4 regions of the Serratia sp. K1WW1 genome follow, and region 2 is predicted to be linked to each of the others. Evidence: predicted binding sites of a transcription regulator. Region 2 holds the regulator's gene; each other region holds the start of a gene.
What was found. The regulator PurR, encoded in region 2, represses purine synthesis genes. The targets are predictions, from matches to a motif close to CANGCAAACGTTTGCNTG.
Positions count from the first base shown of each region.

Region 1: the regulator PurR is predicted to act here: its motif matches at 2,782-2,799, upstream of purE (5-(carboxyamino)imidazole ribonucleotide mutase).
Region 3: the regulator PurR is predicted to act here: its motif matches at 2,273-2,290, upstream of purH (bifunctional phosphoribosylaminoimidazolecarboxamide formyltransferase/IMP cyclohydrolase).
Region 4: the regulator PurR is predicted to act here: its motif matches at 3,866-3,883, upstream of guaB (IMP dehydrogenase).

Region 1 is NZ_CM147697.1:4,431,385-4,439,197, reverse strand. Features, by position in the region: gene ybbP (putative ABC transporter permease subunit YbbP) at 1-204, shown strand, start outside; gene purK (5-(carboxyamino)imidazole ribonucleotide synthase) at 1,113-2,180, opposite strand; gene purE (5-(carboxyamino)imidazole ribonucleotide mutase) at 2,177-2,701, opposite strand; gene ACX9GU_RS20135 (UDP-2,3-diacylglucosamine diphosphatase) at 2,833-3,555, opposite strand; gene ppiB (peptidylprolyl isomerase B) at 3,566-4,060, opposite strand; gene cysS (cysteine--tRNA ligase) at 4,347-5,732, shown strand; gene ACX9GU_RS20120 (extracellular solute-binding protein) at 5,794-7,813, opposite strand, start outside.
Region 2 is NZ_CM147697.1:3,301,273-3,309,085, forward strand. Features, by position in the region: gene nemA (N-ethylmaleimide reductase) at 1-1,016, shown strand, start outside; gene gloA (lactoylglutathione lyase) at 1,348-1,755, shown strand; gene rnt (ribonuclease T) at 1,825-2,514, shown strand; gene ACX9GU_RS14925 (Grx4 family monothiol glutaredoxin) at 2,712-3,059, opposite strand; gene ACX9GU_RS14930 (C40 family peptidase) at 3,469-4,284, shown strand; gene sodB (superoxide dismutase [Fe]) at 4,514-5,092, shown strand; gene cydH (cytochrome bd-I oxidase subunit CydH) at 5,157-5,246, opposite strand; gene purR (HTH-type transcriptional repressor PurR) at 5,571-6,596, shown strand; gene punR (DNA-binding transcriptional activator PunR) at 6,629-7,549, opposite strand; gene punC (purine nucleoside transporter PunC) at 7,675-7,813, shown strand, end outside.
Region 3 is NZ_CM147697.1:505,976-513,788, forward strand. Features, by position in the region: gene purD (phosphoribosylamine--glycine ligase) at 1-471, opposite strand, end outside; gene purH (bifunctional phosphoribosylaminoimidazolecarboxamide formyltransferase/IMP cyclohydrolase) at 521-2,110, opposite strand; rRNA gene ACX9GU_RS02350 (16S ribosomal RNA) at 2,757-4,297, shown strand; tRNA gene ACX9GU_RS02355 (tRNA-Glu) at 4,443-4,518, shown strand; rRNA gene ACX9GU_RS02360 (23S ribosomal RNA) at 4,761-7,668, shown strand; rRNA gene rrf (5S ribosomal RNA) at 7,770-7,813, shown strand, end outside.
Region 4 is NZ_CM147697.1:1,525,779-1,533,591, forward strand. Features, by position in the region: gene ACX9GU_RS06975 (glycoside hydrolase family 31 protein) at 1-2,296, shown strand, start outside; gene xseA (exodeoxyribonuclease VII large subunit) at 2,398-3,774, opposite strand; gene guaB (IMP dehydrogenase) at 3,944-5,407, shown strand; gene guaA (glutamine-hydrolyzing GMP synthase) at 5,512-7,089, shown strand; gene ACX9GU_RS06995 (hypothetical protein) at 7,148-7,492, opposite strand; gene ACX9GU_RS07000 (hypothetical protein) at 7,494-7,679, opposite strand.

The sequences.
Region 1 (7,813 bases), 1.1 Mb from region 2:
GTGGCCGGGATCGCGGCGGCGGTGGGGGCAGAGGCGGCGCTGTGGCTGTTGCAGACCAAGGTGTTCGACTTCCCGTGGGCACCTACGCCAGTGCTGTGGTGGGCGTTACCGCTGCTGAGTGCCTTGTTGCTCTCGCTGTGCGGCGGCTGGCTTGGTGTGCGCCTGCTGCGCGGCCGGGCGTTGTTCCGCAGCTACGAAGGTTGACCCCTCACCCCAACCCTCTCCCACAGGGAGAGGGAGCTGTTAGTCCCTGCACTTTTGGAAGTAAAGAGCTGATCAAGCAACTTGATCGTCACTTTAACCAGGATGAGCAGGATCAATCAGCCAGTGCTGATGAAGAATCACTATCCTTTCGGCCTAACTCGATCTCCCATAGGGCTGAGGTATCCCCACTAATTTTTTCTTAGTGGTTTCAGAGAATTAGAGCGAGTGTTTTACGATCAATCTGTTCCATTTTGTTCGTAAATTGGCAGTGAGAGAATGACGAACCACTTCTTCTCGTCTGCTTGAGGCTATTTCTTAGTCCGTTTGTGGGTAAAAAACAGCCTATTTATCGTCTCAATTTTTCTGGGGATTCCTCAGCCCATAGGGAGAGGGAGCTGATAGTCCCTGCACTTTTGGAAGTAAGGAGCTGATCAAGCAACTCGATCGTCACTTTAACCAGGATGAGCAGGGTCAGTCAGCCAGTGCTGATGAAGAATAACTACCCTTTCGGCCTAACTCGATCTCCCATAGGGAGCTGTTTCTTATACACAATTTGGCATCTTGCTGTTTTTATGGGTATTATTTTAAGCTTATGAATTCGTCGCTCGAAAAAATTCTCTTTAAAATCAGCCTGCTATGTTTCTCAAATTACGGCTATTTGACCGCAATTTGAGATGTGTATAAGAGACAGCATAGGGAGAGGGAGCTGATAGTCCCTGCACTTTTGGAAGTAAAGAGTTGATCAAGCAACTCGATCGTCACTTTAACCAGGATGAGCAGGGTCAGTCAGCCAGTGCTGATGAAGAATCACTATACTTTCGGCCTAACTCGATCGGTCCCCTCTCCCTGTGGGAGAGGGTTAGGGTGAGGGGAATACACCGAGATTAAAGGCCTATCACCCCACAAGATCACCCCAGCTTTTGCTGTGCCCAGGCCAAGCCACTTTGATACTCGGCTGGCAGCAGCGGCGCTAATGCCTGCAACGCCTGTTGCAAAGAGGCCGCATCAGGATCGTTGAGGTTCAGGTGACCCACCTTACGTCCTTCACGCACCTCTTTCTCATACCAGTGCAAATGCACCAGCGGCAGGGCCAGCCATTGCTGATTAACCGCCGTACCGATCAGATTGACCATCACCGAAGGCGTATTCACCACCGGCTTAGGCAGCGGCAGCCCCAGGATAGCCCGCAAATGCAGCTCAAACTGGCTGATGGAAGCGCCGTTCTGCGTCCAGTGGCCACTGTTGTGGACACGTGGGGCCAGCTCGTTGATCAACAGGCTGTCGCCGACGATAAAGCACTCCATCGCCATCACGCCCACGTAGTTCAACTCATCGAGGATCGCAGCCAACATCTGCTCGGCCTGCTGTTGCAACGCCGGGTTGGGCTGTGGCAGCGCCACGCTGGTACGCAGAATGCCTTCTTCGTGCAGGTTGTGGGTCAGCGGATAGAATACCGACTGGCCATCATGACCACGGGCACCCACCAATGACACTTCGCCAGAGAAATTAATTCCCTGCTCGACGATGCATTCACCATAGTTATCCGCCGGTAGCTCGGCCTCTTGTCCCGGGCGTAAACGCCACTGGCCGCGGCCGTCGTAACCACCCACGCGGCGTTTAACGATTGCCAACTCACCCAAGGTGGCAAACACCTGAGGCCATTCGCTAGCGCTTGCCAGCAATTGCCAAGGCGCGGTAGCGAGATGAAGTTGATCGAGCAGTTGCTTCTGCGTCAGGCGATCGGCCAAACGCGGGAAGATATCGCGGTTGACGAAGTTATTGTGCGTCGCCAATTCGCGGGTCAGGGCGGTTTCTGGCCAGCGTTCGATCTCTGCGGTGATCACCGCATTTTGATAGGGCACCGCTTCCGGCTCGGCATCCAGACCGACAGGATAAACCGCAATTCCCAACGGCTCACCTGCCTGGCGCAGCATACGCCCTAACTGGCCGTTACCCAGTACGCAAACCGGCTTCATGCGTCCTCCCGTGGGTCCGGATGGTTCAGGACCTCGTCGGTCTGGGCCTGACGCCATTGTGCCAACCGCTGTGCCAGCCCGGCATCGTGCAGCGCCAGGATTTGTGCTGCCAGCAACCCGGCGTTGGCCGCACCGGCTTTGCCGATGGCGAGCGTACCCACCGGAATGCCGCGTGGCATCTGCACGATGGAATACAGGCTATCGACACCGCTTAACGCAGCGCTTTGCACCGGCACACCCAACACCGGAACCAGCGTTTTGGCCGCCAACATGCCTGGCAGATGCGCAGCACCACCGGCACCGGCGATGATCACGTCAAAACCCATGGCCTTGGCATGTTCGGCAAAGCTGAACAGCTTGTCCGGCGTGCGGTGGGCGGAGACAACTTCGACATGGAACGGGACATCCAGCGTGGTCAGAACTTCGGCCGCGGACTGCATAGTGGCCCAGTCACTTTTTGAACCCATTACGATTGCGATTTTAACCCCAGCGTTGGCGGCTGAAGTAGCGGTGGCTCCCATGAGTGCATGGCTCCTGTGATGTGGACAAACGTCGGCTGGCAGGCCGTATGAGGGCGTAGAGCATATCATGGGTACAGGGGAAGGAAAACGGTTGCGTCGACGGTTTTTACCCTCAAATACAGGAAAACGGCCTAGAAGGGGAACTCGATCAGTTCGACGGCATCTGCCGTGACTTTAATCATTGAGCCTTGTGTATGCCAGGCTCCCAACACCGCGCGATGGGCTTCACCGTTAGGTAATGCCAGCGGATGGACTGCCGGGCGATGGGTGTGGCCGTGGATCATCCAGTGGACGTTGTGGCGCAACATGGCCTGCTCAACGGCTTGCGGGTTGACGTCCATAATCGCGGTGGATTTGTATTGGTTGCTTTGTTGGCTGCGCGCACGCATTTTAGCGGCGATGTTCAAGCGCCAGCGCAGAGGGAGCGCCAGAAAAGCACGTTGGATCCAGGTGTTATGCACTTTCTTGCGGAATTCTTGATAAGCCTGATCGTCGGTGCACAGGGTATCACCGTGCAAGATCAGGATCTTGCGGCCATACAGCTCGACGACTTGCTCTTCCTGTAGCAGGATCATACCGCTCTGCTTGGCAAAGCGCTTACCCAACAGGAAATCGCGGTTGCCGTGAATGAAGTAGCAGGGCACTCCGGCCTGGTGCAACGCCTTTAGTGCGGCGGCAATTTCGCGATGCAACGGCTCAGGGTCGTCATCGCCAATCCAGGCTTCAAACAGATCGCCCAGAATATATAACGCATCGGCGTGAACGGCTTCACGCTGCAAAAAACGCAGAAAACCGGCAGTAATTGCCGGTTCCTGTGCGCATAGATGCAGGTCTGCGATGAACAGCGTGCTCATGCAGCCGCGATTACTCGCTGACGGTAACGCTGGTGATCACGACATCTTCAACCGGTACATCCTGGTGCATGCCGCTGCGGCCAGTTTTTACCGCTTTGATCTTCTCGACCACGTCCATGCCTTCTGCCACTTCGGCAAATACGCAGTAACCCCAACCCTGGGAGTTTTCAGCACGGAAGTTCAGGAAGTCGTTATCCACCACGTTGATGAAGAACTGGGCGGTGGCAGAGTGTGGATCGTTGGTACGAGCCATTGCCAGGGTGCCACGGGTGTTTTTCAGGCCGTTGTTAGCTTCGTTCTTGATGGTTGCTTTGGTGTCTTTCTGATGCATACCTGGTTCAAAACCACCGCCCTGAACCATAAAGCCGTTGATAACACGGTGGAAAATGGTGTTGTTGTAGAAGCCTTCACGGCAGTAGTTCAGGAAGTTTTCAACGGTAACCGGTGCCTTGTCAGCAAAGGTCTTGATAACGATATCGCCGTGATTGGTGTGGAAAGTAACCATAGTTTTAGTCCTAGCAAGATGAAATGAGCTGTCACATAGGAAGGCGTGTGAGCAATCAGACCGACTTTATAACATATCTCCATTAATCAGTCAGCAGTGGCTAGGGTGGCAGTTCCGCGGCAGAAATACACGTGTTGTTATCTTAGTCTGGATTAGGTTAATTCCGATCTCACGCAATTTTCTGCCGATCAATTCAGCAATCCTTGGGCTTGACCTTGCAATAGAGCAGCCTTCGGGTTTCAATATGCGGATATGTTTGTTATCACGCACACCACGGACAGCCCTGATGCTAAAGATATTTAATACCCTGAGTCGTCAAAAAGAGGAATTTAAGCCCATTCATGCCGGTAAAGTCGGTATGTACGTGTGCGGGGTAACCATTTATGACCTGTGTCATATCGGCCACGGGCGTACCTTTGTTGCTTTCGACGTGGTAGCGCGCTACCTGCGTTATCTCGGCTATTCGCTGAACTACGTGCGTAACGTGACCGACGTGGACGATAAAATCATCCGTCGCGCGGCAGAAAACGGCGAAACCTGCGATCAACTGACCACGCGTATGCTGGCAGAGATGCACGCCGATTTTGATTCGCTGCTGATCGAACGCCCGGATCAGGAGCCGCGTGCCACCCACCATATCGAAGAAATCATCGAGATCACCCAACGCCTGTTGGCGCGCGATCATGCCTATGTGGCCAGCAACGGCGACGTGATGTTCTCCATCGATAGCGATCCGCAATACGGCCTGCTGTCCCGCCAGGATCTGGAGCAACTGCAAGCCGGTGCGCGCGTGGAAATCGACGACGTGAAACGCAACCCGATGGACTTCGTGCTGTGGAAGATGTCCAAGCCGGGCGAACCAAGCTGGGAATCACCGTGGGGCCCAGGCCGTCCAGGCTGGCATATCGAATGCTCGGCCATGAACTGCAAACAGCTTGGCACCCATTTTGACATTCACGGCGGTGGCTCCGATCTGATGTTCCCACACCACGAGAACGAGATTGCCCAATCCAGCTGCGCGCATGATGGCCCGTACGTCAATTACTGGATGCACTCCGGGATGGTAATGATTGATAAAGAGAAGATGTCGAAGTCGTTGGACAACTTCTTTACCATCCGTGACGTGCTGGGTTATTACGACGCCGAAACCGTGCGTTACTTCCTGATGTCTGGCCACTACCGCAGCCAACTGAACTACAGCGAAGAGAACCTGAAACAGGCTCGCGCTTCGCTGGAGCGTTTATATACCGCGCTGCGTGGCACCGACGCTGATGCCAAACCTGCTGGCGGTGAAGCCTTTGAAGCGCGCTTCCGTGAGGCCATGGACGACGACTTCAACACCCCAGAAGCCTATTCCGCGTTGTTCGACTTGGCGCGTGAAGTAAACCGTCTGAAGAGCGAAGACATGGCGGCGGCGAATGGGTTGGCGGCAGAGCTGCGTAAGCTGGCCAAGGTCTTGGGCCTGCTGCAACAGGAACCAGAACAGTTCCTGCAAGGTGGCGCGCAGGCGGACGACTCGGAAGTGGCAGAGATTGAAGCGTTGATCAAACAGCGTAACGACGCACGTGCCGCCAAAGACTGGGCGCTGGCAGATGCCGCTCGCGATCGGTTGAACGAGATGAATATCGTGCTGGAAGATGGCCCGCAGGGGACTAGCTGGCGCCGTAAATAAACTAATAACTTATTAAGTTAATGAAACCGGGTTGCTGTGGCTTCCCGGTTTTTTTTATGCCTTAAGCATGAGCTTCGCTGAGCAGGCGCTGGTTGATGTAATCAATAGCTTGCTGCGGATCCATTATCTTGTTCACGACGTTGGTCACGCCCTGGCCGATAATGATCTCCGCATGGCGCAGGTTGAACAACTCGCCCTGTAAACCCCGAGATTCACGGATGCCGATACTAGGATTATCTCGCAGCAGGTTGAACCAGGGATAGAGATGCAGAATGCGCTGGTTTTGATAGATGCTGCGGTGGGCGCTGTTACCCCCCAAAAGCACCAGATGCTCGGTAATTTCAGCCGAATAAAGCCAACGGAAGAACTGCTCTACCTGCACTTTCTTATCACTGAAACGAGACATGCCTAACGAGCCACCGCCCATCTGCGGGATGTTGCCCGGAACCGGCGCGTAACCAATTGCCGGTGATAGAGGGCTGTGGGCGACGTCGTTGAACAGATTCATATACATGATCAGCATCGCCAGTTGGCCTTGCTCAAACTGGGCCACTGCAGCGTTCCACCATTCACTGTTGAGATTGGTGGTGACGGTAAGCTGTTGTTGATATTGCCGCAACGCTTCGATGGCCAATGCTGCCTCCAGTTGCACCGGTTTGTCTTGATGCACTAGCCGCCCACCTAACGCGTAATAGCGCAGCAGAAACTCGGTAGCAATTAACCCGGAACTACCGAGAGTCGTCGATGAACCTATTGGACGTTGCGGATTGCCAGATTGATGAGTCGCCGTGAAAAAGGCCGTAATGTCATCAAACTCGTCGAAACTGGTCGGGATCTTCAGCTCCTTGCCCGATTTCTCATAGAACATGCGTTTGACCGTGGGATCTTCGAACAGATCGCGGCGATAGAACAGCAACTGGGTGCTGGCATCAAACGGTAACGCATAGGCTTTGCCGTCAATCTGGCTGAAATGATGGCCAACCTCTGCCGAGAAGTTTTCCAGCAGTTCTGGTAGCTCTGACGCGATCTCTGCCAACGGCGTGAGGGCCTTTGCCGCAAACCAGGGGAGGCAGGCCATATCGATACGCAGCAAATCGTAATAAGGATGCAGATGCAGATTCGAGAGGATCTCAAACACTTCATCATAAGGATAAACCGCGAGATTCACCTTGATGCCGGTCTGACGATAGAAATGCGGCAACAGCTTCTTCAGCGCATCGGTTGAGGGGCTAGGCAAGATCAGCATGTTCAGCGTTTCACCCTGTTCGGAAACGGCGGGCATGGGTTGAACGTCGAGAGCAAAGCCACGGCTATCCAGTATCTGCTCATCGGCTAGTGTTACCAACCCGCAGATATAACGGGCGATTTCCAGACCCAGCCGGGCATAATCCATCTGATAGTGGTACTGATTGGCTACTACGGCGGGTTCGTTATCGCTGAGTTGCCAGATTGGTGGGCAGGGGGCTGCGCTACCCAGATAGGCCGCCTGCGTCAGGCAACGGGCTTTGTCACTGTCTTGAGCAATCAGTATTTGTGGCGGCTGGCCAGCAAAAAAAGCAAAGGCGGCGGTGTGACATTCACTGGCCGGTGATGGAACGACCGTTAGCTGGGTCGATGGGCTTAACTGCGCCAACGTATCTTTCAATGCATCGACAAAACACTGGCCGTTGGTATAAGTGAGGGGCTCACAAAGCACGCCAACGTGTGTGGGTTGTTCGCGGGCGATCTCGCTGGCAATGGCCTGGCCCGCCTGGCAAAAGTTCAGGCTGAATGTGGTCTTAGCCTGAGCTGGATGACGGTAGACAAACAGGATCTGCTCCGCTGGCAGCCGCAGCGTCTGATAATAGCTTTCGCTATCGGCAAGGCAGGAGACCGTAACGACGGTTTGGTAGGATTTTGCGGCCAGCGTCTGCAAGATATCCCTTTCGGCAGAGGGCAGATCGTTAGTGATGTACAAATCCAGATTGCCTGGAAAAGGAGAGCGTAATGATTGCTGAAGCCCACGATAGAGTTGGTGATACTGCTCGTTATTGATATCGGGCAGGATCAGCGCAACGCCACTGCTTTTGCTGGCGCGTAGC
Region 2 (7,813 bases):
GTCTGCGCAGCATCGAACCAGGTGACATCCCTACGCCGCTGATGGCGGAATATTATGCTCAGCGTGCCAGCGCTGGCCTGCTGATCACCGAAGCCACCCAGATTTCTTTCCAGGCGAAAGGTTATGCCGGAGCTCCCGGTCTGCATACCCCAGAACAAATCGCCGCGTGGAAAAAAATCACCCAGGCGGTACATGACAAACAGGGTCATATCGCTGTGCAACTTTGGCACGTAGGCCGCATCTCCCACTCAAGCTTGCAGCCGGGCCAGCAGGCTCCCGTCGCGCCTTCAGCGATCAATGCCGAAACCCGCACCACGGTTCGTGATGAAACCGGTGCCTGGGTGCGTGTGCCAACCTCTACCCCACGCGCTTTGGCAACCAACGAAATCCCGGGGATCGTCAACGATTTCCGCCAGGCAGCGGCCAACTCGCGTGAAGCCGGTTTTGACTATATTGAACTGCACGCCGCGCACGGTTACCTGCTGCACCAGTTTATGTCTCCGGCGTCCAACCAACGTACCGACCAATACGGTGGCAGCATTGAAAACCGTACCCGTCTGACTCTGGAAGTGGTCGATGCCAGCATTGCCGAAATCGGTGCCGATCGCGTTGGTATCCGTATCTCGCCGTTGGGCCCGTTCAATGGCCTGGACAACGGCGAAGATCAGGAAGAAGCCGCGCTATATCTGATCGAAGAGCTGAACAAACGCGGTATCGCCTACCTGCATATTTCCGAGCCGGATTGGGCCGGTGGCAAGCCTTACTCTACCGCGTTCCGCGATGCAGTAAGAGCGCACTTCCAAGGCGTGATTATTGGCGCGGGTGCCTATACGGCGGAGAAAGCGGAAGAGCTGATCGCCCAAGGCTTTATTGATGCCGTCGCCTTTGGCCGCAGCTATATTGCCAACCCAGATCTGGTGGAACGCTTTAAACAGCAGGCTCCACTTAACGAGCAACGTGCCGATTTCTTCTATGGCGGCGGTGCCGAGGGTTATACCGATTACCCAACTCTGTAAGTGAATTAAATTGGCTTTGCACTCAGCTAATCAGGTGCGCTGAATACCGCGACGCCTCAAGGCTGAGGCGGGTGGGAGCCATACAGGTTAGCCGACCGCTGAGCGCATCGACGCGCGATACGAGCCTCCATGGATGGATCCCCGGCGTGTCGGCATTCTGTATGGCTCCCGCCTGCTGCACTATTATCCGCAGCTATTTTTTGTTTGTGACAACGTAACCGACTCCATCACCTACCGCACGCGTTGAATTGCCTTATGCGACAAGGCTATACTGTCTGACGCTGTTCAAGTCACCTGCCGTCAGCCGCGGCATATCCAATCAGAGGAAATTATGCGCTTACTCCATACCATGCTCCGTGTCGGCGATCTGCAACGCTCCATCGACTTCTATACCAAGGTATTAGGCATGCGCTTACTGCGTACCAGCGAAAACACCGAGTACAAATACTCGCTGGCCTTCGTGGGTTATAGCGATGAAAGTGAAGGCTCGGTCATCGAACTGACCTATAACTGGGGCGTCGACAGCTACGACATGGGCTCCGCCTTTGGTCATCTGGCACTGGGCGTCGATGATGTAGCAGCCACCTGCGACACCATCCGTCAGGCCGGTGGCAAAGTCACCCGCGAAGCCGGTCCAGTCAAGGGCGGTACCACTGTGATTGCCTTCGTCGAAGATCCGGACGGCTACAAGATCGAACTGATCGAGAACAAGCACGCAGGTCACGGCCTCGGTAACTGAGGTTTCTCCAGGGCGCGCCATGCGCCCTGCTTTCTATCTCCGCTGCACCAAGACAAGAAATTTGTCATAATGCGCGCTGAATTCGCTAAAGATAAGAAACTGATGGCCGAAAAAAGTGATCTTAACGCCCTGAGTGGCCGTTTCCGTGGGTTTTATCCCGTTGTTATTGATGTGGAAACCGCCGGGTTTCATGCTCAGACCGATGCGCTGCTAGAGATTGCCGCCGTCACGCTGAAAATGGATGAAAATGGTTGGTTGCAGCAAGATGAAACGCTGCATTTTCATGTAGAGCCGTTTGAAGGGGCGAACCTGCAACCGGAAGCGCTGGCCTTCAACGGTATCGATCCACATAACCCACTGCGTGGTGCAGTGAGTGAATATGATGCTCTGCATGCGATTTTCAAAGCCGTGCGTAAAGGCATTAAGGATCAGGGCTGTAACCGGGCAATCATCGTGGCGCATAATGCCAACTTTGATCACAGTTTCCTGATGGCCGCCGCCGAGCGCGCCAGCCTGAAGCGCAACCCGTTCCACCCTTTCGCCACCTTTGATACCGCTGCGCTTAGTGGGCTGGTATTAGGGCAGACGGTGCTGGCCAAAGCCTGTATTGCCGCCGGCATGCCGTTTGACAGCAGCCAGGCGCACTCAGCACTTTATGATACCCAGCAAACCGCCCAGCTGTTCTGTGAACTGGTCAACCGCTGGAAACGTCTCGGTGGCTGGCCGATTGCCAACAGCCATAATGACGGCGCGGAGTAATTTAGAACGTATGCCCTATGGATTTCAAGCCGCAGCTAGGCGACAAGCTTGCTCATCCCCAGGAGCTTACTTTTGTAAGTGACTGGGGTGAGCAAGTGCAGGTAACAACGCTGCGGTTTGAAAGACGACGGGGATAAAAAAATCGGGCGGCACTTTTGACAGTGCCGCCCGATTTTATTTGGTAAAACCCTGCGCCATTAAGGCTGCTGGTCTTCCTGATCTTTATACTTTTCGGCCGTTTCTTTGATCAAAGGCTGCAGTTCACCACGCTGGTACATCTCGATGATGATATCGCAGCCGCCAACCAGTTCACCATCGACCCACAGCTGCGGGAAGGTTGGCCAGTTGGCGTACTTTGGCAGCTCGGCGCGGATGTCCGGGTTTTGCAGAATATCAACATAGGCAAAGCGTTCGCCACAGGCTGAAAGCGCCTGCACGGCCTGAGCAGAGAAACCGCAGCTTGGCAATTTCGGTGAGCCTTTCATATACAGCAGGATCGGGTTGGCAGAAATTTGCTGCTGAATTTTTTCAATCGTCGTCATTATTGCTTCCTCAAGCCACATCATGGCTACAACATGCATCACACTGGCTATTGTAGCGGCAGGACCGGTACCAAGAAAACGCCATCTTTTGCAGGGACATTCTCTGATTGCCTCAGCAAAAGCGGCGGTCACACCGAACCGGTTAAACATGGACCCAGAATAACATTTTTAATCGGGGCGTTTCACTATTATATTTGCGCTGCCCAATGCCGGCGAGCATTAAGCCAACCACATGATCCGTGTCGTTTTTTTAGACGGCAGACGTTTGATTTTGCAACAATAAAAATGCCATTAACGTTTTCTCACAATATGGATTAGTATTTATGAGATCCACGCTGTTTTATAGGGTGAATTTCGGGAATACTGTGACTCATTCGATTTCTGTTTCGGAGCCAAGGTTGGTAACGTCGATATGCGGTTAATTATTACACTTTTTGTGCTGCTATTTACGCAGCTCTTCTTCAATTTGGCGCACGCTGCGCCACAGGCACGTGTTTCTGCCGAGCAGCGCAAGAGTCACGTTAATGAAGCCCGGCCAGACGACCGCAAGAAAAAGAAAGCGGAGAAAGCCAATAAAAAAGTGAAGGCAGCCACCCCTCCGAAAACGCTAAAAACCAAACCAGCAACTATAAAGACCGCCAAAAAAACCACCCGCGTTAAAACCAAAAGCCAGGCAACCAAAACGGCCAAGCTCAAAGTGACTCCGCCTAAAAAAGGCTATAAAAAAGGTTATGGTCGCCATCGTGAAGAAGGTAAAGCTACGGCAAAATTGGCTGGCCGCGATAAGCCACTGAAACTTTCCGCCGCTCACAAAAAGCGCTACCAGCACGCCAAGCAAACAGCCATGGCCAAGCTGATGGGGCAAATGGGCAAACCCTACCGCTGGGGTGGATCTTCACCTGGTACAGGCTTTGACTGCAGCGGGCTGATTTATTACGCGTACAAGGACGTGGTGAAAATCAAAATGCCGCGTACCGCCAACGAAATGTACCACCTGCGTGATGCAGCTCCGATCAAACGTAATGAGCTGGAGAAAGGCGATCTGGTGTTCTTCCGCATCAACAACCGTGGCACCGCCGATCACGTTGGCGTCTATCTTGGTAACGGTAAATTCATCCAGTCACCACGCACCGGTGAAGAAATTCGCATCAGTCAGTTGGATAACGACTATTGGCAGAACCATTACATTGGTGCCCGCCGCGTAGTGACTCCAACCACCATCCGTTAACCTATCACGGCTGAGCCAACCGCTCGGCCGTGCTTCCCTTCCCCCCAAAAATAAAAAGCCGCTGCGACTTTAATCAATCAGCCACTTGGCACAGTTTGGATGTTCTTTTCCCCCGGAAAGTTGTTAAGATTAATAACCATAACAAAAGTGGTGCAATCGCGCTTTTCCGCCCTTGGCCACCCAGGCCCACAGCGTCGGAGAGACGTATTGTCTATAAAAGGAGAAAGCAATGTCGTTTGAATTACCTGCATTACCATATGAGAAAAACGCTCTCGAACCGCACATTTCCGCAGAAACGCTGGAATACCACTATGGCAAGCACCATAACACCTACGTGGTTAACCTGAACAATCTGGTGAAAGGCAGCGAGTTCGAAGGAAAATCCCTGGTCGAGATCGTCAAGACCTCCACCGGCGGCGTGTTCAACAACGCCGCCCAGGTCTGGAACCACACCTTCTATTGGCACTGTTTATCACCGCAAGGTGGTGGCGAGCCAACGGGCGCAGTGGCAGAGGCGATCAATAAGTCATTCGGCTCCTTCGCCGCCTTTAAAGAGCAGTTCACCGATGCCGCCGTGAAAAACTTCGGCGCTGGCTGGACCTGGCTGGTGAAAAAAGCGGACGGCAGTCTGGCGATTGTCAGCACCTCGAATGCGGCAACCCCGCTGACCGGCGCAGACGTTCCGCTATTGACCGTTGACGTGTGGGAACATGCTTACTACATCGACTACCGCAATGCGCGGCCAAAGTACCTGGAAAACTTCTGGGCGTTGGTGAACTGGGCGTTCGTGGCAGAAAACCTGGCTTAACGACGGGTGGCTAGCTAATAATAAGGCGCGGCATCAAGCTGCGCCTCTGTTTTTCTGCTGCGGATCAGTTCAATGCGGCAATAAAACTGAAAGCAATAATCATTGCCAAGGCACCCACGGTGGTGAGTAATGACATCTTCAAATCGGTATCCATATACAACTCCCTCTCAGATTGGCTTTTCCAGAGCATAAGCCACACAGTTTATACGTCAAATCATTTTCCCACAGTTCGTGATTAAAATCTTGTTATGATTTCCCCGCTGATAATTACCGATTAGCTCTTCCACTTTTCTTCAATATGCGACAAAATCCGCAGTTCACAACTGCGTACCGATAAACTGCCCCTCCCTGTTCAAGCGATTTACGACTTCAGCACTAAAAACTCAGTTTTCGCTTATCTGGGAAAGGATCTACGCAGGCAAACGATTAACATCATACTTACATGCTGTAACATGTGGGTTTAGGAGTCATTTTTTACATGGCAACGATTAAAGATGTGGCCAAACGCGCTGGCGTTTCTACCACTACCGTTTCGCACGTTATCAATAAAACGCGTTTCGTCGCCGAAGATACCAAAACGGCCGTTTGGGCCGCCATCAAAGAGCTGCACTATTCACCCAGCGCCGTGGCCCGCAGCCTCAAGGTCAACCACACCAAATCGATCGGTTTGCTCGCCACTTCGAGCGAGGCCCCCTATTTTGCCGAAGTGATCGAAGCGGTGGAAAACAGCTGCTACAGCAAAGGCTATACCCTGATCTTGTGTAACTCGCACAATAATCTGGATAAACAGCAAGCCTATCTGGCGATGTTGGCGCAAAAACGCGTCGATGGCCTGCTGGTGATGTGCTCAGAATATCCAGATCAGCTACTGGGCATGCTGGAAGATTACCGTAATATTCCCATGGTGGTGATGGATTGGGGTACCGCGCGCGGAGACTTCACCGATACCATTATCGACAATGCCTTCGAGGGCGGCTACCTGGCAGGCCGCTACCTGATCGAACGTGGCCACCGTGACATCGGTGCCATTCCTGGTCAACTGGCGCGTAATACCGGTGGAGGTCGCCACCAGGGCTTTCTGAAAGCCATGAAGGAAGCCAACATCGAAGTGCGCGAAGAATGGATCGTGCAGGGGGATTTCGAGCCTGAATCTGGCTATAAAGCCATGCATCAGATCCTGTCGCAAAAGCATCGTCCAACCGCCGTTTTCTGTGGCGGCGATATTATGGCCATGGGGGCGATCTGCGCCGCCGATGAGCTGGGGTTGCGTGTACCGCAGGATATCTCGGTGATTGGCTACGACAACGTGCGTAATGCCCGCTACTTCACCCCGGCGCTGACCACCATTCACCAGCCGAAAGAGCGCCTGGGCGAGATGGCCTTTACCATGCTGTTGGATCGCATTATCAGCAAGCGTGAAGAATCGCAGGTGATTGAAGTGCATCCAAAACTCATCGAGCGCCGCTCAGTCGCCGATGGTCCTTTTGTCGATTACCGCCGTTAACTCCTGTTGGGGCGCTGCAATACTGCGCCCGATTAAGCACCCGGCTCCTCTTCACTGAGCCATTCCTGATTGAGCGTTTCGCTGTCGCCCAGATAGTCCAACAGCCAGGCCATGGCCGGAGACTGGGCGTTTTGCTGCCAGGTCAAGCAGCAGGCGCTAGGCGGGAAAGGCTCATGCAGTGGTAATACCACCAGTTCGCCACTTTGTACCAACGGCAATACCCGATGCGCGGGTACCATGCCCACACACAGCCCGGCACGCAAACAATCTACCGCCGAAACCCAGTCCGGCACGGTCAATCGCCGCTGGTTGTCCAGCGACCAGGTCACCCGCTTGGGTAAATTGCGCGAAGTATCTTCCAACAGCAACGAGGGATAAGGTCGTAGCTGATCGTCTCGCAGCTTTCCTTGCAAGGCGGCCAGCGGATGTTTAGCATGGACTACGCAGAGCCAATTCATAAAGCCCATATCGCGAAAGGCAAAACCGCCGCCCACCGGCACCGCACGTGTTGCACCAATGGCCATCTCAGCGCGGCCATCGACCAGCGCATCCCACACGCCGTTGAAGACTTCCGGCTGTACCATCAGTTCCACGTCGGGAAAATGGCGATAAAAATCCAGCACCAGCTGGCGGCTGCGCTGGGGTTTGACGATCAGATCGACCGCAATCCGCAGTTGCCCGCGCCAACCGTTTGCCACCTGCTGACACTGCCGTCGGGTATCGAGCATTTTTTTGATAACAACTCGCGCCTCCTTAATAAACAGCGCCCCCGCTGGCGTGAGTTCCACATCGCGGTGACGGCGTTCAAACAAAGGCACTGCCAGCCATTGCTCCAGTTGACGCACCGTATAGCTCACAGCAGAAGGAACGCGGTGCAACTCCTGTGCCGCCGCGCTGAAACTGCCGGTCCGCGCTACCGCATCTACTACATCGAGTGAATATTCAGACCACATATGTTTGCCTTCAAATTTTTTAACAGCACCTTGCAAATATTACCGTTTCACAAGCAGAGATCCAGCCGTATACACTTGCCGGCGCTTCAAAACCTGCGACAACATAATTTTAACGAGAAATAGCAATGCGAAATTTTGGATTTATGTTCTACCTGGCCGGCCTGAGTATGTTGGGCTATCTGGCTACCGATATGTACCTGCCCGCCTTTGGGGCAATGCAGCAGGATCTGCAAATCTCCGCTGGGGCGATCAGCGCCAGCCTGA
Region 3 (7,813 bases), 2.8 Mb from region 2:
GACGATCACGCCTTTGCCTGCCGCCAGGCCGTCTGCCTTGATAACAATCGGCGCGCCTTGGCGGCGTACGTAGGCCAAGGCGGGTTCCACTTCGGTAAAGTTCTGGTATGCAGCGCTTGGGATAGCGTGGCGAGCCAGGAAATCCTTGGTAAAGGCTTTGGAGCCTTCAAGCTGTGCTGCGGCCTGTGACGGGCCAAAGATTTTCAACCCGGCGGCCTTGAAGGCATCTACCACGCCGATCACCAGCGGCGCTTCCGGGCCAACGATGGTGAGATCGATAGCATTGTCCTTGGCAAAGGCAACCAGCGCCGGGATATCAGTTGGGGCGATATCGACGTTGGTCAGATTGCTTTCCAATGCAGTACCCGCATTACCCGGGGCCACGTAAACCTTATCTGCCAATGGCGATTGGGCCGCTTTCCAGGCCAGCGCATGTTCACGCCCGCCGTTGCCAATAATTAAAATATTCATCAGGTGCTCCATAAACGGCGTGCGCATCAAGCGCACGCAGCAAAAGGGATTAATGGCGGAAGTGGCGCATGTCGGTGAAGATCATCGCGATGCCGTGTTCGTTGGCCGCCGCAATCACCTCATCATCACGAATCGACCCACCTGGCTGGATCACGCAGGTAATACCCACTGCTGCAGCCGCATCAATGCCGTCACGGAACGGGAAGAAGGCGTCAGACGCCATGGCGGAGCCTTTGACTTCCAGCCCTTCGTCAGCGGCTTTGATCCCGGCGATCTTGGCGGAGTAAACGCGGCTCATCTGCCCGGCGCCTATGCCGATGGTCATGTTGTCGCGCGCATAGACGATGGCGTTGGATTTGACGAACTTGGCCACTTTCCAGCAGAACAGCGCATCACGCAGCTCCTGAGCGGTTGGCTGGCGTTCGGATACCACGCGCAAATCGGCTTCGGTCACCATACCCAGATCGCGATCTTGCACTAACAAACCACCGTTGACGCGTTTAAAGTCCAGCCCTGCGACGCGATGTTGCCATTGGCCACACGCCAGCACGCGTACGTTCTGTTTCGCCGCCAGCAGAGTGCGGGCTTCTGCACTGATGCTTGGCGCAATGATGACTTCAACAAACTGACGGCTGATGATCGCCTGTGCCGTTTTGGCGTCCAGTTCACGGTTGAAGGCAATAATGCCGCCAAAGGCCGAGGTTGGGTCGGTTTGGTAGGCGCGCTCATAGGCGGCAAACAGGTTTTCACTGATTGCGACGCCACAAGGGTTGGCATGCTTGACGATCACGCAGGCCGGCTCGGCAAACTCTTTCACACATTCCAGCGCCGCATCGGTATCGGCGATGTTGTTGTAGGAAAGTGCTTTACCCTGTAACTGGTCGGCGGTGGCCACGGAGGCCTCTTGCACATTCTCTTCTATATAGAAGGCGGCCTGCTGGTGGCTGTTTTCACCGTAGCGCATATCCTGCTTCTTGATGTAGTTCAGGTTCAGCGTACGTGGGAAGCGGCCAGAAGGCTGTTCGGTCTCACCGTGATAGGCTGGCACCAGGGTACCAAAGTAGTTGGCGATCATGCTGTCATAGGCGGCGGTATGCTCAAACGCTTTGATCGCCAGGTCGAAACGGGTTGGGTACAACAGTGAACCGTTGTTGTTATCCATCTCGGTGATCACTGCGGCGTAGTCACTGCTCTTGACCACGATGGCCACGTCTTTATGGTTCTTGGCGGCCGAGCGCACCATGGTTGGGCCACCGATATCGATATTCTCTACGGCGTCTTCCAGCGAGCAATCTGGGCGAGCGACGGTTTGCGCGAAGGGATACAGGTTTACCACTACCATATCGATCGGTTGGATCGCATGTTGTTCCATGATGGCATCGTCCTGGCCGCGACGGCCCAGAATGCCACCGTGCACTTTCGGGTGCAGGGTTTTGACTCGTCCGTCCATCATCTCCGGGAAGCCGGTGTAGTCGGAAACTTCGGTAACAGGCAGACCGGCATCGGCCAGCAGGCGGGCAGTGCCACCGGTGGAGAGTAATTCGACGCCTCTCTGGGAGAGGGCTTCGGCGAATTCAACGATTCCGGCTTTGTCGGACACGCTGAGCAGGGCCCGGCGGATTGGACGAGGTTGTTGCATGGTTTTATCCCTTGGCTTTGAGTCGCAATAAAAGAGCGTTACGTGGATCTCCACCTTGTTGCTTCTTATATAGAGGGGATTTCTTCCTATATAGAGAAGGACAGGAACAGATTCAGGTAGCGCCCCGATAAAAACGGGGATTGTTTCGTCGCGGGGAATTGTAGCGAAAACGTTTGCGTGGCGCTCGTAAATTTTCCGACCAAATGCGTTCTGTGGATAAGTTAGTGCATAACCGGGTATAAGGACGGGTTTTGCTGTGGAATGCAGCAAACGGTGTTTTTTGTTGAAAATACCTGTTGCGGCCTGCGTGGAACTCCCTATAATGCGCCTCCATCGACACGGAACATGTGAACAACTTCACAGAGTCTCCGGGGGTCGCAGAGAAAAAACCTGAAATTAAGGTTGACTCTGAAAGAGGAAAGCGTAATATACGCCACCTCGAGTTAGCAAGCGAAAGCGCGTAACTCACTGCTCTTTAACAATTTATCAGACAATCTGTGTGGGCACTCACAAGACGATATCCAGCTACTTCGGTAGCAAAAAATATCAAGTCTTGAAGGGTGACCAAGCAGTAATTCATGCGAATGAATTATTACGAAAGTTAATTTTCGAGCATCGCTTCACGAGTTGAAGCAAATCAAGCTTTTAATTGAAGAGTTTGATCATGGCTCAGATTGAACGCTGGCGGCAGGCCTAACACATGCAAGTCGAGCGGTAGCACAAGGAGCTTGCTCCTGGGTGACGAGCGGCGGACGGGTGAGTAATGTCTGGGAAACTGCCCGATGGAGGGGGATAACTACTGGAAACGGTAGCTAATACCGCATAACGTCTTCGGACCAAAGTGGGGGACCTTCGGGCCTCACACCATCGGATGTGCCCAGATGGGATTAGCTAGTAGGTGAGGTAATGGCTCACCTAGGCGACGATCCCTAGCTGGTCTGAGAGGATGACCAGCCACACTGGAACTGAGACACGGTCCAGACTCCTACGGGAGGCAGCAGTGGGGAATATTGCACAATGGGCGCAAGCCTGATGCAGCCATGCCGCGTGTGTGAAGAAGGCCTTCGGGTTGTAAAGCACTTTCAGCGAGGAGGAAGGCCAATAGCTTAATACGCTGTTGGATTGACGTTACTCGCAGAAGAAGCACCGGCTAACTCCGTGCCAGCAGCCGCGGTAATACGGAGGGTGCAAGCGTTAATCGGAATTACTGGGCGTAAAGCGCACGCAGGCGGTTTGTTAAGTCAGATGTGAAATCCCCGAGCTTAACTTGGGAACTGCATTTGAAACTGGCAAGCTAGAGTCTTGTAGAGGGGGGTAGAATTCCAGGTGTAGCGGTGAAATGCGTAGAGATCTGGAGGAATACCGGTGGCGAAGGCGGCCCCCTGGACAAAGACTGACGCTCAGGTGCGAAAGCGTGGGGAGCAAACAGGATTAGATACCCTGGTAGTCCACGCTGTAAACGATGTCGACTTGGAGGTTGTGCCCTTGAGGCGTGGCTTCCGGAGCTAACGCGTTAAGTCGACCGCCTGGGGAGTACGGCCGCAAGGTTAAAACTCAAATGAATTGACGGGGGCCCGCACAAGCGGTGGAGCATGTGGTTTAATTCGATGCAACGCGAAGAACCTTACCTACTCTTGACATCCACAGAACTTTCCAGAGATGGATTGGTGCCTTCGGGAACTGTGAGACAGGTGCTGCATGGCTGTCGTCAGCTCGTGTTGTGAAATGTTGGGTTAAGTCCCGCAACGAGCGCAACCCTTATCCTTTGTTGCCAGCGCGTAATGGCGGGAACTCAAAGGAGACTGCCGGTGATAAACCGGAGGAAGGTGGGGATGACGTCAAGTCATCATGGCCCTTACGAGTAGGGCTACACACGTGCTACAATGGCATATACAAAGAGAAGCGAACTCGCGAGAGCAAGCGGACCTCATAAAGTATGTCGTAGTCCGGATCGGAGTCTGCAACTCGACTCCGTGAAGTCGGAATCGCTAGTAATCGTAGATCAGAATGCTACGGTGAATACGTTCCCGGGCCTTGTACACACCGCCCGTCACACCATGGGAGTGGGTTGCAAAAGAAGTAGGTAGCTTAACCTTCGGGAGGGCGCTTACCACTTTGTGATTCATGACTGGGGTGAAGTCGTAACAAGGTAACCGTAGGGGAACCTGCGGTTGGATCACCTCCTTACCTAAAGATATGCAGTTGAGTGCAGTGTCCACACAGATTGTCTGATGAAAAGTAATGAGCAAAGCGCTACCTGTTGATGTAATGAGTCTTCTGGACTCATGCTGATACGAGAAACGATTAAACCCTGGGTTTAATCGGATTTTGTGTCCCCATCGTCTAGAGGCCTAGGACACTGCCCTTTCACGGCTGTAACAGGGGTTCGAATCCCCTTGGGGACGCCATCCGATAATGAGTGAAAGACATTATCACCGGTCATTCGTGACTGATTATCTTAAAGATGACTCTTGCGAGTCGTGTTTAAGATATTGCTCTTTAACAATCTGGAACAAGCTGAAAATTGAAACATGACAGCTGAAACTTATCCCTCCGTAGAACTATTGGGGTAAGGATTAACCTGTCATAGAGTCTCTCAAATAAACAGCGCGACAGTGTCTCTGTTTACAGAAACACCTTCGGGTTGTGAGGTTAAGTGACTAAGCGTACACGGTGGATGCCTAGGCAGTCAGAGGCGATGAAGGGCGTGCTAATCTGCGAAAAGTGTCGGTAAGGTGATATGAACCGTTATAACCGGCAATACCCGAATGGGGAAACCCAGTGTGTTTCGACACACTATCGTATGGTGAATACATAGCCATACGAGGCGAACCGGGGGAACTGAAACATCTAAGTACCCCGAGGAAAAGAAATCAACCGAGATTCCCCTAGTAGCGGCGAGCGAACGGGGAACAGCCCAGAACCTGAATCAGTTCTTGTGTTAGTGGAAGCGTCTGGAAAGTCGCGCAGCAAAGGGTGATAGCCCCGTACACTAAAATGCATTAACTGTGAGTTCGATGAGTAGGGCGGGACACGTGACATCCTGTCTGAATATGGGGGGACCATCCTCCAAGGCTAAATACTCCTGACTGACCGATAGTGAACCAGTACCGTGAGGGAAAGGCGAAAAGAACCCCGGCGAGGGGAGTGAAATAGAACCTGAAACCGTGTACGTACAAGCAGTGGGAGCACCTTCGTGGTGTGACTGCGTACCTTTTGTATAATGGGTCAGCGACTTATATTTTGTAGCAAGGTTAACCGTATAGGGGAGCCGTAGGGAAACCGAGTCTTAACTGGGCGAATAGTTGCAAGGTATAGACCCGAAACCCGGTGATCTAGCCATGGGCAGGTTGAAGGTTGGGTAACACTAACTGGAGGACCGAACCGACTAATGTTGAAAAATTAGCGGATGACTTGTGGCTGGGGGTGAAAGGCCAATCAAACCGGGAGATAGCTGGTTCTCCCCGAAAGCTATTTAGGTAGCGCCTCGTGAACTCATCTTCGGGGGTAGAGCACTGTTTCGGCTAGGGGGCCATCCCGGCTTACCAAACCGATGCAAACTCCGAATACCGAAGAATGTTATCACGGGAGACACACGGCGGGTGCTAACGTCCGTCGTGAAGAGGGAAACAACCCAGACCGCCAGCTAAGGTCCCAAAGTCATGGTTAAGTGGGAAACGATGTGGGAAGGCATAGACAGCCAGGATGTTGGCTTAGAAGCAGCCATCATTTAAAGAAAGCGTAATAGCTCACTGGTCGAGTCGGCCTGCGCGGAAGATGTAACGGGGCTAAACCATGCACCGAAGCTGCGGCAGCGACGCTTAGGCGTTGTTGGGTAGGGGAGCGTTCTGTAAGCCGTTGAAGGTGAACTGTGAGGTTTGCTGGAGGTATCAGAAGTGCGAATGCTGACATAAGTAACGATAAAGCGGGTGAAAAACCCGCTCGCCGGAAGACCAAGGGTTCCTGTCCAACGTTAATCGGGGCAGGGTGAGTCGACCCCTAAGGCGAGGCCGAAAGGCGTAGTCGATGGGAAACAGGTTAATATTCCTGTACTCGGTGTTACTGCGAAGGGGGGACGGAGAAGGCTAGGCTAGCCGGGCGACGGTTGTCCCGGTTTAAGCGTGTAGGGGGAGTGACCTGGTAAATCCGGTTACTTATCAACCCTGAGGCGTGATGACGATGCACTACGGTGCAGAAGTAGTTGATGCCCTGCTTCCAGGAAAAGCCTCTAAGCATCAGGTAACATCAAATCGTACCCCAAACCGACACAGGTGGTCAGGTAGAGAATACCCAGGCGCTTGAGAGAACTCGGGTGAAGGAACTAGGCAAAATGGTGCCGTAACTTCGGGAGAAGGCACGCTGGCGCGTAGGTGAAGAGACTTGCTCTCGGAGCTGAAGCCAGTCGCAGATACCAGCTGGCTGCAACTGTTTAATAAAAACACAGCACTGTGCAAACACGAAAGTGGACGTATACGGTGTGACGCCTGCCCGGTGCTGGAAGGTTAATTGATGGGGTCAGCCGCAAGGCGAAGCTCTTGATCGAAGCCCCAGTAAACGGCGGCCGTAACTATAACGGTCCTAAGGTAGCGAAATTCCTTGTCGGGTAAGTTCCGACCTGCACGAATGGCGTAATGATGGCCAGGCTGTCTCCACCCGAGACTCAGTGAAATTGAACTCGCTGTGAAGATGCAGTGTACCCGCGGCAAGACGGAAAGACCCCGTGAACCTTTACTATAGCTTGACACTGAACATTGAGCCTTGATGTGTAGGATAGGTGGGAGGCTTTGAAGTGTGGACGCCAGTCTGCATGGAGCCAACCTTGAAATACCACCCTTTAATGTTTGATGTTCTAACTCGGCCCCATAATCTGGGGTGAGGACAGTGTCTGGTGGGTAGTTTGACTGGGGCGGTCTCCTCCCAAAGAGTAACGGAGGAGCACGAAGGTTAGCTAATCACGGTCGGACATCGTGAGGTTAGTGCAAAGGCATAAGCTAGCTTGACTGCGAGAGTGACGGCTCGAGCAGGTACGAAAGTAGGTCTTAGTGATCCGGTGGTTCTGAATGGAAGGGCCATCGCTCAACGGATAAAAGGTACTCCGGGGATAACAGGCTGATACCGCCCAAGAGTTCATATCGACGGCGGTGTTTGGCACCTCGATGTCGGCTCATCACATCCTGGGGCTGAAGTAGGTCCCAAGGGTATGGCTGTTCGCCATTTAAAGTGGTACGCGAGCTGGGTTTAGAACGTCGTGAGACAGTTCGGTCCCTATCTGCCGTGGGCGTTGGAAGATTGAGAGGGGTTGCTCCTAGTACGAGAGGACCGGAGTGAACGCACCACTGGTGTTCGGGTTGTCATGCCAATGGCACTGCCCGGTAGCTAAGTGCGGAAAAGATAAGCGCTGAAAGCATCTAAGCGCGAAACTTGCCTCGAGATGAGTCTTCCCTGGGCCTTTAAGGTCCCTGAAGGAACGTTTAAGACTAAGACGTTGATAGGCTGGGTGTGTAAGTGCAGCGATGCATTGAGCTAACCAGTACTAATGATCCGTGAGGCTTAACCTTACAACACCAAAGGTGTTTTGAAGAGATTGAAGTAGATTTTCAGCGACGTTCCGAGATTGGTTTCAATGGCCCAAAAGGCGGTTGGAATAAAACAGAATTTGCCTGGCGGCAATAGCGCGGTGGTCCCACCTGACCCCATGCCGAA
Region 4 (7,813 bases), 1.8 Mb from region 2:
GCAACACCTGTTCTGCCTCTACGTGCTGGAAAACAATCTGTTCCGCGTGCTGATCAAACGCCGCGGCGAACTGGCGCTGGATCGCACCTGGAGTATTGCCCCGCAGGAGGATGTTCCTTGGGAAGGGCGGGATCGCCTCAGCGTTGCCGGTTTTGGCCTGCCGGGCTATCAACTTGGCCAGCAGAGCGACAGATTGACGGTGGCGACCCCGCAGCTGCGCGTGACGATACATCAGCCGCTATGGCTGGAATGGGAATATTGCAATGCGGTGGGGGAATGGCTACCACTGGCAGCAGATCGCCCAACCAGTGCCTATCTGCTCAATGCGCACGGTGACGGCGTGGCGCACTATCAGCGCCGCCATAAAGGCGAACGTTACTATGGACTAGGTGAAAAGGCTGGCGATCTGGAGCGAACTGGCCGCCGCTTTGAAATGCGTAACCTGGACGCGATGGGCTACAACGCCGCCAGCACCGATCCGCTCTACAAGCATATCCCTTTTACCATCACGCGCCGGGAAGAAGTCAGCTTTGGCCTGTTTTATGACAACCTGAGCAGCTGCTGGTTGGATCTGGGGAATGAGATTGACAACTATCATCTGGCCTATCGCCGCTATCAGACCGAGGCGGGAGATCTGGATTACTATCTGTTCCTGGGGCCAAAGGTGCTCGACGTCACCAAAGCCTTCGTGCGCCTGACCGGTAAAACCCATTTTGGGCCGAAGTGGAGCCTGGGTTACAGCGGCTCGACGATGCACTACACCGACGCGCCGGATGCCCAGCAGCAGTTGCAGCAGTTTATCCAGCTGTGCCGCCAGCACGCTATCCCGTGCGATTCGTTCCAGCTCTCTTCCGGCTATACCTCGATCAATAACAAACGCTACGTCTTCAACTGGAACTACGACAAGGTGCCGCAACCTAAACAGCTTAGCCAAGCCTTTCACGATGCTGGGCTGAAGCTGGCGGCGAATATCAAACCCTGCCTGTTGCAGGACCATCCCAAATATCAACAGGTGGCAGAACTTGGCTTGTTTATCCGCGATTCGCAAAGCGACGGCCCAGAACGTTCCAGCTTCTGGGATGACGAAGGTTCGCACCTCGACTTCACCAACCCAGCGGCGGTTCGCTGGTGGCAGCAAGGGGTGACAGAGCAACTGCTGGAAATGGGGATTGATTCCACCTGGAATGACAACAACGAGTATGAAGTGTGGGATGGAGAAGCGCGCTGCCATGGCTTCGGCAAGCCAATCGCCATCAAGCATATTCGCCCGGTGATGCCGTTGCTGATGATGCGTGCCTCACTTGAAGCACAGCAGCGCTTTGCACCGAACCTGCGGCCTTATTTGATTTCGCGTTCCGGCTGCGCCGGTATGCAGCGCTATGTGCAAACCTGGAGTGGGGACAACCGCACCAGTTGGCAAACCTTGCGCTACAACACCCGTATGGGGGTGGGGATGAGCCTGTCCGGGTTGTTTAACGTTGGGCACGATGTGGGCGGTTTCTCCGGCGATAAACCGGACGCGGAACTGTTGGTACGTTGGGTACAAAACGGGGTCATGCACCCGCGCTTTACCATCCATTCCTGGAATGATGATGCTACCGTCAATGAACCCTGGATGTACCCGGCGGCAACGCCGATGATCCGTGATGCCATCAACCTGCGTTATCGGCTGATGCCGTACTTCTACACGCTGTTGTGGCAGGCAAGCCATGATGATGAGCCGATGCTGCGGCCAACCTTCCTCGATCATGAGCATGATGAGCGCACCTTCGGTGAGACTGATGATTTCCTGATTGGCCGCGACCTGCTGGTGGCCAGCGTGGTGGATCAGGGGCAGCGCCAGCGCGAAGTCTACCTGCCGGATAACGTTGATGGTTGGTACTGTTTCTATAGCGGCCAATGGTACAGCGGCGGCCAGAGTATCGTGTTGGAGGCACCGCTGGAGCGCTTGCCGTTGCTGGTACGCGCTGGGGCCGGGCTCCCGATGTCACAACGGTTGGGGCATGTAGACAATGCGGCAGACGATCGCCGTGAACTGCGGCTGTTCCCCACCAAGGGCTGCGGATGGTCCTCAGGCCTGCTGTTTGAAGACGACGGGGAAAGCCATGGCTGGCAGCAGAATAATGCGCTGTGGCTCCGCTGGGAGGCGGTGAGTGACAATCAGCGCATCGAGCTGACCTTCACCTGTGAAGGGCATTTCAAACCGACGTGGCAGGCGCTGAACATTGTGTTGCCAGCAGGTGAGACTCGCGAACTATGGGTGAATGGGGTTTGTTGTGATAGCTATGTGCTGTGACTGATGCCATATCCCAACCCTCTACTGAGGGTTGGGATGCTATCAAACTGGATGAAGTTTGGCCTAAAAAAGAAGCAGTCGATCGGCTCTGCCACTAACGGCTATTCCACCACCCGTTTCTTGCGCGGCTTTTTCGCCACGGTGACGGTTTTGACTTCGCTCTCCACCCAGCCATCCTGCAGGCGGGTTTTCAGCATTTCCCCAACCTGTGCCTGCTTGGTGGTTTTCAGTAACTCACCCTGTGGTGTCTGCGTTACGCTATAGCCGCGAGCCAAGGTTGCCAGCGGGCTAACCGCCTCCAACTGACTACAGGCGACGCCAAAGCGTTGGCGATAGCCATTGAGCTGCCGCTCCATCCCCTGTTGCAAACGGTATTCCTGCTGCTGAACACGCTGTTGCAAGCGGTGGATGCGGCCCATCGGCTGGACCTGCGCCAGGCGCTGCTGCACGCGTTCACTGCGGCGAGAAGATAGCCGTATTTGCTGCTGCATTCCATCTTCCAAACGGCGCTGTAGCTTGAATAACAGCGTTTGCTGCCGTGCCAGCCTCAGGTGCGGATGCTGTTGTTGTAAACGGTGGTTGATGCGGGTGAACTGCTGCTGGCGCTGCGCCAGATAATAGTCCATCGCCATTTCCAGCCGCTGTTGCTGTGACTGCAATTGGCGCAACAGCTCAAGCTGATTACGGCTGACCAACTCCGCCGCTGCGGAAGGGGTAGGTGCCCGCAGGTCGGCAACAAAGTCGGCAATGGTGACGTCGGTTTCATGGCCAACGGCGCTGACGATCGGGATACGGCTGGCAAAAATTGCCTTCGCGACGCGTTCGTCGTTAAAACTCCATAAATCTTCTAACGAGCCACCGCCGCGCCCGACGATCAGCACATCACACTCATCACGGCGGTTGGCGGTTTCGATCGCGCGAACGATCTGCAACGGAGCTTCTGCCCCTTGCACGGACGTGGGATAAATCACGATCGGCAGTGAAGGATCGCGCCGCTGTAGCACCTGCAAAATATCGTGCAGCGCCGCGCCGCTGGCGGAGGTGATCACCCCAACGCATTTGGCCGGGCTTGGCAGCGGTTGCTTGAACTGCTGATCAAACAAACCTTCGGCTGCCAGACGCTGTTTCAACTGCTCGAATTGCTGTTGCAGCAGGCCGTCACCGGCAGGCTGCATGCTTTCGGCGATCAGTTGGTAATCACCGCGTGGTTCATACAGGGTGATACTGGCCCGCACCAGAACCTGCTGGCCATTTTGCGGGCGAAAGGTAGTGCGCCGGTTGCTGTTGCGGAACATCGCACAACGCACCTGGGCACGATCATCTTTCAGCGTGAAATACCAGTGGCCGGAGGAGGGCTGGGAGAAGTTGGAGATCTCGGCGGAGAGCCAAATCTGCCCCATTTCCATTTCCAGCAGCTGTCGAACCGTCTGATTGAGGCGGCTTACGGTAAAAATGGACGGTGAAGTAGGTAGTGACATGTGACCCAGATCAAATTTCAAAACAAGCACTTAATTGGTCGATATTACAGCTCGGTGAAAGGTAATCAAGAGTTTTTGTAAGAAAGTGCTGGAGGCAACCGATTACGCTCTGTATAATGCCACGGCAATATTTTATCTTTTCCGCATCCACCTTGGTGAGATATTGCCCATGCTACGTATTGTAAAAGAAGCTCTAACGTTTGATGACGTTCTCCTGGTTCCAGCCCACTCCACAGTTCTGCCTAATACCGCAGATCTTGGCACCCAACTGACCAAATCCATCCGCCTGAATATCCCTATGCTGTCCGCAGCCATGGATACCGTAACCGAATCCAACCTGGCCATTGCGCTGGCGCAGGAAGGCGGTCTGGGCTTCATTCACAAAAACATGTCCATTGAGCGCCAGGCGGAAGAAGTTCGCCGGGTGAAAAAACATGAAAGCGGCGTGGTCACGGACCCACAGGCCGTTACTCCTTCCACCACGCTGGCTGAAGTGAAAGAGTTAACCGCGCGTAACGGCTTTGCCGGTTACCCGGTTGTGACCGAAGAAAACGAACTGGTGGGGATCATTACCGGCCGTGACGTGCGCTTCGTAACCGATCTGACTCAGCCCGTCACCGCAGTGATGACGCCAAAAGAGCGCCTGGTCACCGTCAAGGAAGGCGAAGCGCGTGAAGTCGTGCTGCAAAAAATGCACGAAAAACGCGTTGAAAAAGCGCTGGTAGTGGACGACAGCTTCCACCTGCTGGGCATGATCACCGTTAAAGACTTCCAGAAAGCAGAGCGTAAACCTAACGCCTGTAAAGATGAGCATGGCCGTCTGCGCGTAGGCGCTGCGGTGGGTGCCGGTGCCGGTAACGAAGAGCGTGTTGATGCGCTGGTCGCTGCCGGTGTTGACGTACTGCTCATCGACTCTTCACACGGCCATTCCGAAGGCGTGTTACAGCGCATCCGTGAAACCCGTGCCAAATACCCAGACCTGCAAATCCTTGGCGGCAACGTCGCAACTGGGGCTGGTGCCAAAGCCCTGATGGAAGCCGGCGTGAGCGCGGTGAAAGTCGGTATCGGTCCTGGCTCTATCTGTACGACGCGTATCGTAACCGGCGTGGGTGTTCCGCAGATCACCGCTATCGCCGATGCGGTCGAAGCGCTGGAAGGGACGGGTATCCCAGTTATTGCTGACGGTGGTATCCGCTTCTCTGGCGATATCGCCAAAGCGATTGCTGCCGGTGCGTCCTGTGTGATGGTTGGCTCAATGCTGGCGGGTACGGAAGAATCTCCGGGCGAAATCGAGCTGTATCAGGGCCGTTCGTTCAAATCTTACCGTGGGATGGGTTCTCTGGGCGCAATGTCCAAAGGTTCCTCCGACCGTTACTTCCAGACCGATAACGCCGCTGATAAACTGGTGCCGGAAGGTATCGAAGGCCGTGTGGCCTACAAAGGCATGCTGAAGGCGATTGTACATCAGCAGATGGGCGGCCTGCGTTCCTGCATGGGTCTGACCGGCTGTGCGACCATCGACGAACTGCGTACCAAAGCCGAGTTTGTGCGCATTAGCGGTGCCGGTATTCAAGAAAGCCATGTGCATGACGTGACCATCACCAAAGAATCACCAAACTACCGCATGGGCTAATGCTTTAACCTCTCTCCTGCGGGAGAGGGGCAGGGATGAGGGGGCAACCTCTCATCCCAAATACCCTTTTTGCTCTTTTTCTCTGTTGCTGGAATTTGCCTCACATGACAAAAAATATTCATAAGCATCGCATCCTGATCCTGGATTTCGGTTCACAATACACCCAGCTGGTTGCCCGCCGCGTGCGTGAGATTGGCGTTTACTGTGAGCTGTGGGCTTGGGACGTCAGCGAAGAGCAGATCCGCGAGTTCAATCCAAGCGGCATCATTCTCTCCGGTGGCCCGGAAAGCACCACCGAACTGAACAGCCCGCGTGCGCCAGAATATGTCTTCACCGCCGGCGTACCGGTATTGGGCGTGTGCTATGGCATGCAGACCATGGCGATGCAACTGGGCGGCCATGTACAGGGGTCAACCGAGCGTGAGTTCGGTTATGCGCAGGTGGAAATCACCCAATCAAGCGCCCTGATCCGCGATATCGAAGATGCGATCAGCCCGGCAGGCAAACCGGTATTAGACGTATGGATGAGCCACGGCGATAAAGTTACCGCTATCCCGTTAGATTTCGTCACCGTTGCCAGCACCGATACCTGCCCGTTTGCCATTATGGCCAACGAGGAAAAGCGCTTCTACGGCGTACAGTTCCACCCGGAAGTCACCCATACCCGTCAGGGCCAGCGTATCCTGGAGCGTTTCGTACTGGATATCTGTGGTTGTGAAGCGCTGTGGACGCCTGCCACCATCATCGAGGATGCCGTTGCGCGTATTCGTGAGCAGGTCGGTGAAGATCACGTGATCCTCGGCCTGTCTGGCGGCGTGGATTCATCCGTTACCGCCATGCTCCTGCACCGTGCCATTGGCAAGCGCCTGACCTGCGTATTCGTAGATAACGGCCTGCTGCGCCTGAACGAAGCCGACCAAGTGCTGGAAATGTTCGGTGACCACTTCGGCCTAAACATCGTACACGTGGCGGCAGAGAACCGTTTCCTGAGCGCGCTGGCGGGTGTGGATGAGCCAGAAGCCAAGCGTAAGATCATTGGCCGCGTCTTTGTCGAAGTGTTCGACGAAGAAGCCTGCAAGCAGAGCGCCGTGAAGTGGCTGGCTCAGGGCACCATCTATCCTGATGTGATCGAGTCTGCCGCTTCCGCTACCGGCAAAGCGCACGTGATCAAATCGCACCACAATGTCGGTGGCCTGCCGAAAGAGATGAAGCTGGGCCTGGTGGAGCCGCTGAAAGAGCTGTTCAAAGACGAAGTGCGCAAGATTGGTCTGGAGCTGGGTCTGCCGTACGACATGCTGTACCGCCACCCGTTCCCAGGGCCAGGTTTGGGCGTACGCGTATTGGGCGAAGTGAAGAAAGAGTATTGCGATCTGCTGCGCCGTGCCGATGCGATCTTCATCGAAGAGCTGCACAAAGCCGATCTGTACAACAAGGTCAGCCAGGCGTTCACCGTGTTCCTGCCGGTGCGTTCCGTTGGCGTGATGGGCGATGGCCGTAAATACGATTGGGTAGTTTCACTGCGTGCGGTAGAAACCATCGACTTTATGACCGCGCATTGGGCACACCTGCCGTACGATTTCCTTGGCCGTGTTTCCAACCGTATCATCAACGAAGTCAACGGTATTTCCCGTGTGGTTTATGATATCAGCGGGAAGCCACCGGCGACGATTGAATGGGAATAATTAACTGTTAGTTAACCACGACTAATAGCATGTTAGTTCTATTATTAAGCCATTTATTTTAAATGGCTTTTTTATTTATTGCTTTTGGCGCTATGGCGGCTAATGAAATGAGTAACCCGGTACCTGCTGCAGTGATTAATGGAAAAATAAAGGCATCTGAGGTTCGTAGCGGGTTTTTTATGTCAAACAGCATCACAATGAAGAACAGGCTGGTGGCAAATGTTGTCGATGAATAAAGCTCACCAACTTTGCCAGGCAGATTTTCAAACTGAAGTGGTGGGCTAACTGTTGAACGCCAGTCCCAAACTAGATGCACCACCATATAACCAAGGCATATGACGCAATAGAAGCGAGTGAGTTGCTCCGCATCCTGTGGTGCAAACCATTGAAAAAAGTGCTCCACCTTAAGCGACTCTTCCTTTCGCGGCCAGACCACCAATAATGACCGCGCCGACGATGGCAAAAGCATATGCAACCCCAGTTGTTACGGTGAACGCGGGGATTAACATGGACAGGCCACCTGATATTGCGAAGCCCAAGCCTGCGCCACCTATGATAGCCTTCACCAGTGTGGTGATATTGAAGTTCATATATCCTCCTTACCCAGACGATTTGCAACAACCCGCTTCCTACAAGCTAATGAAATCATGTGGTTTGCTATTCTTGTTTACTTCAGCGAGCTTGCCCAAAAGATAATCTGCTTGTTCAGTATATGCTCAACAAA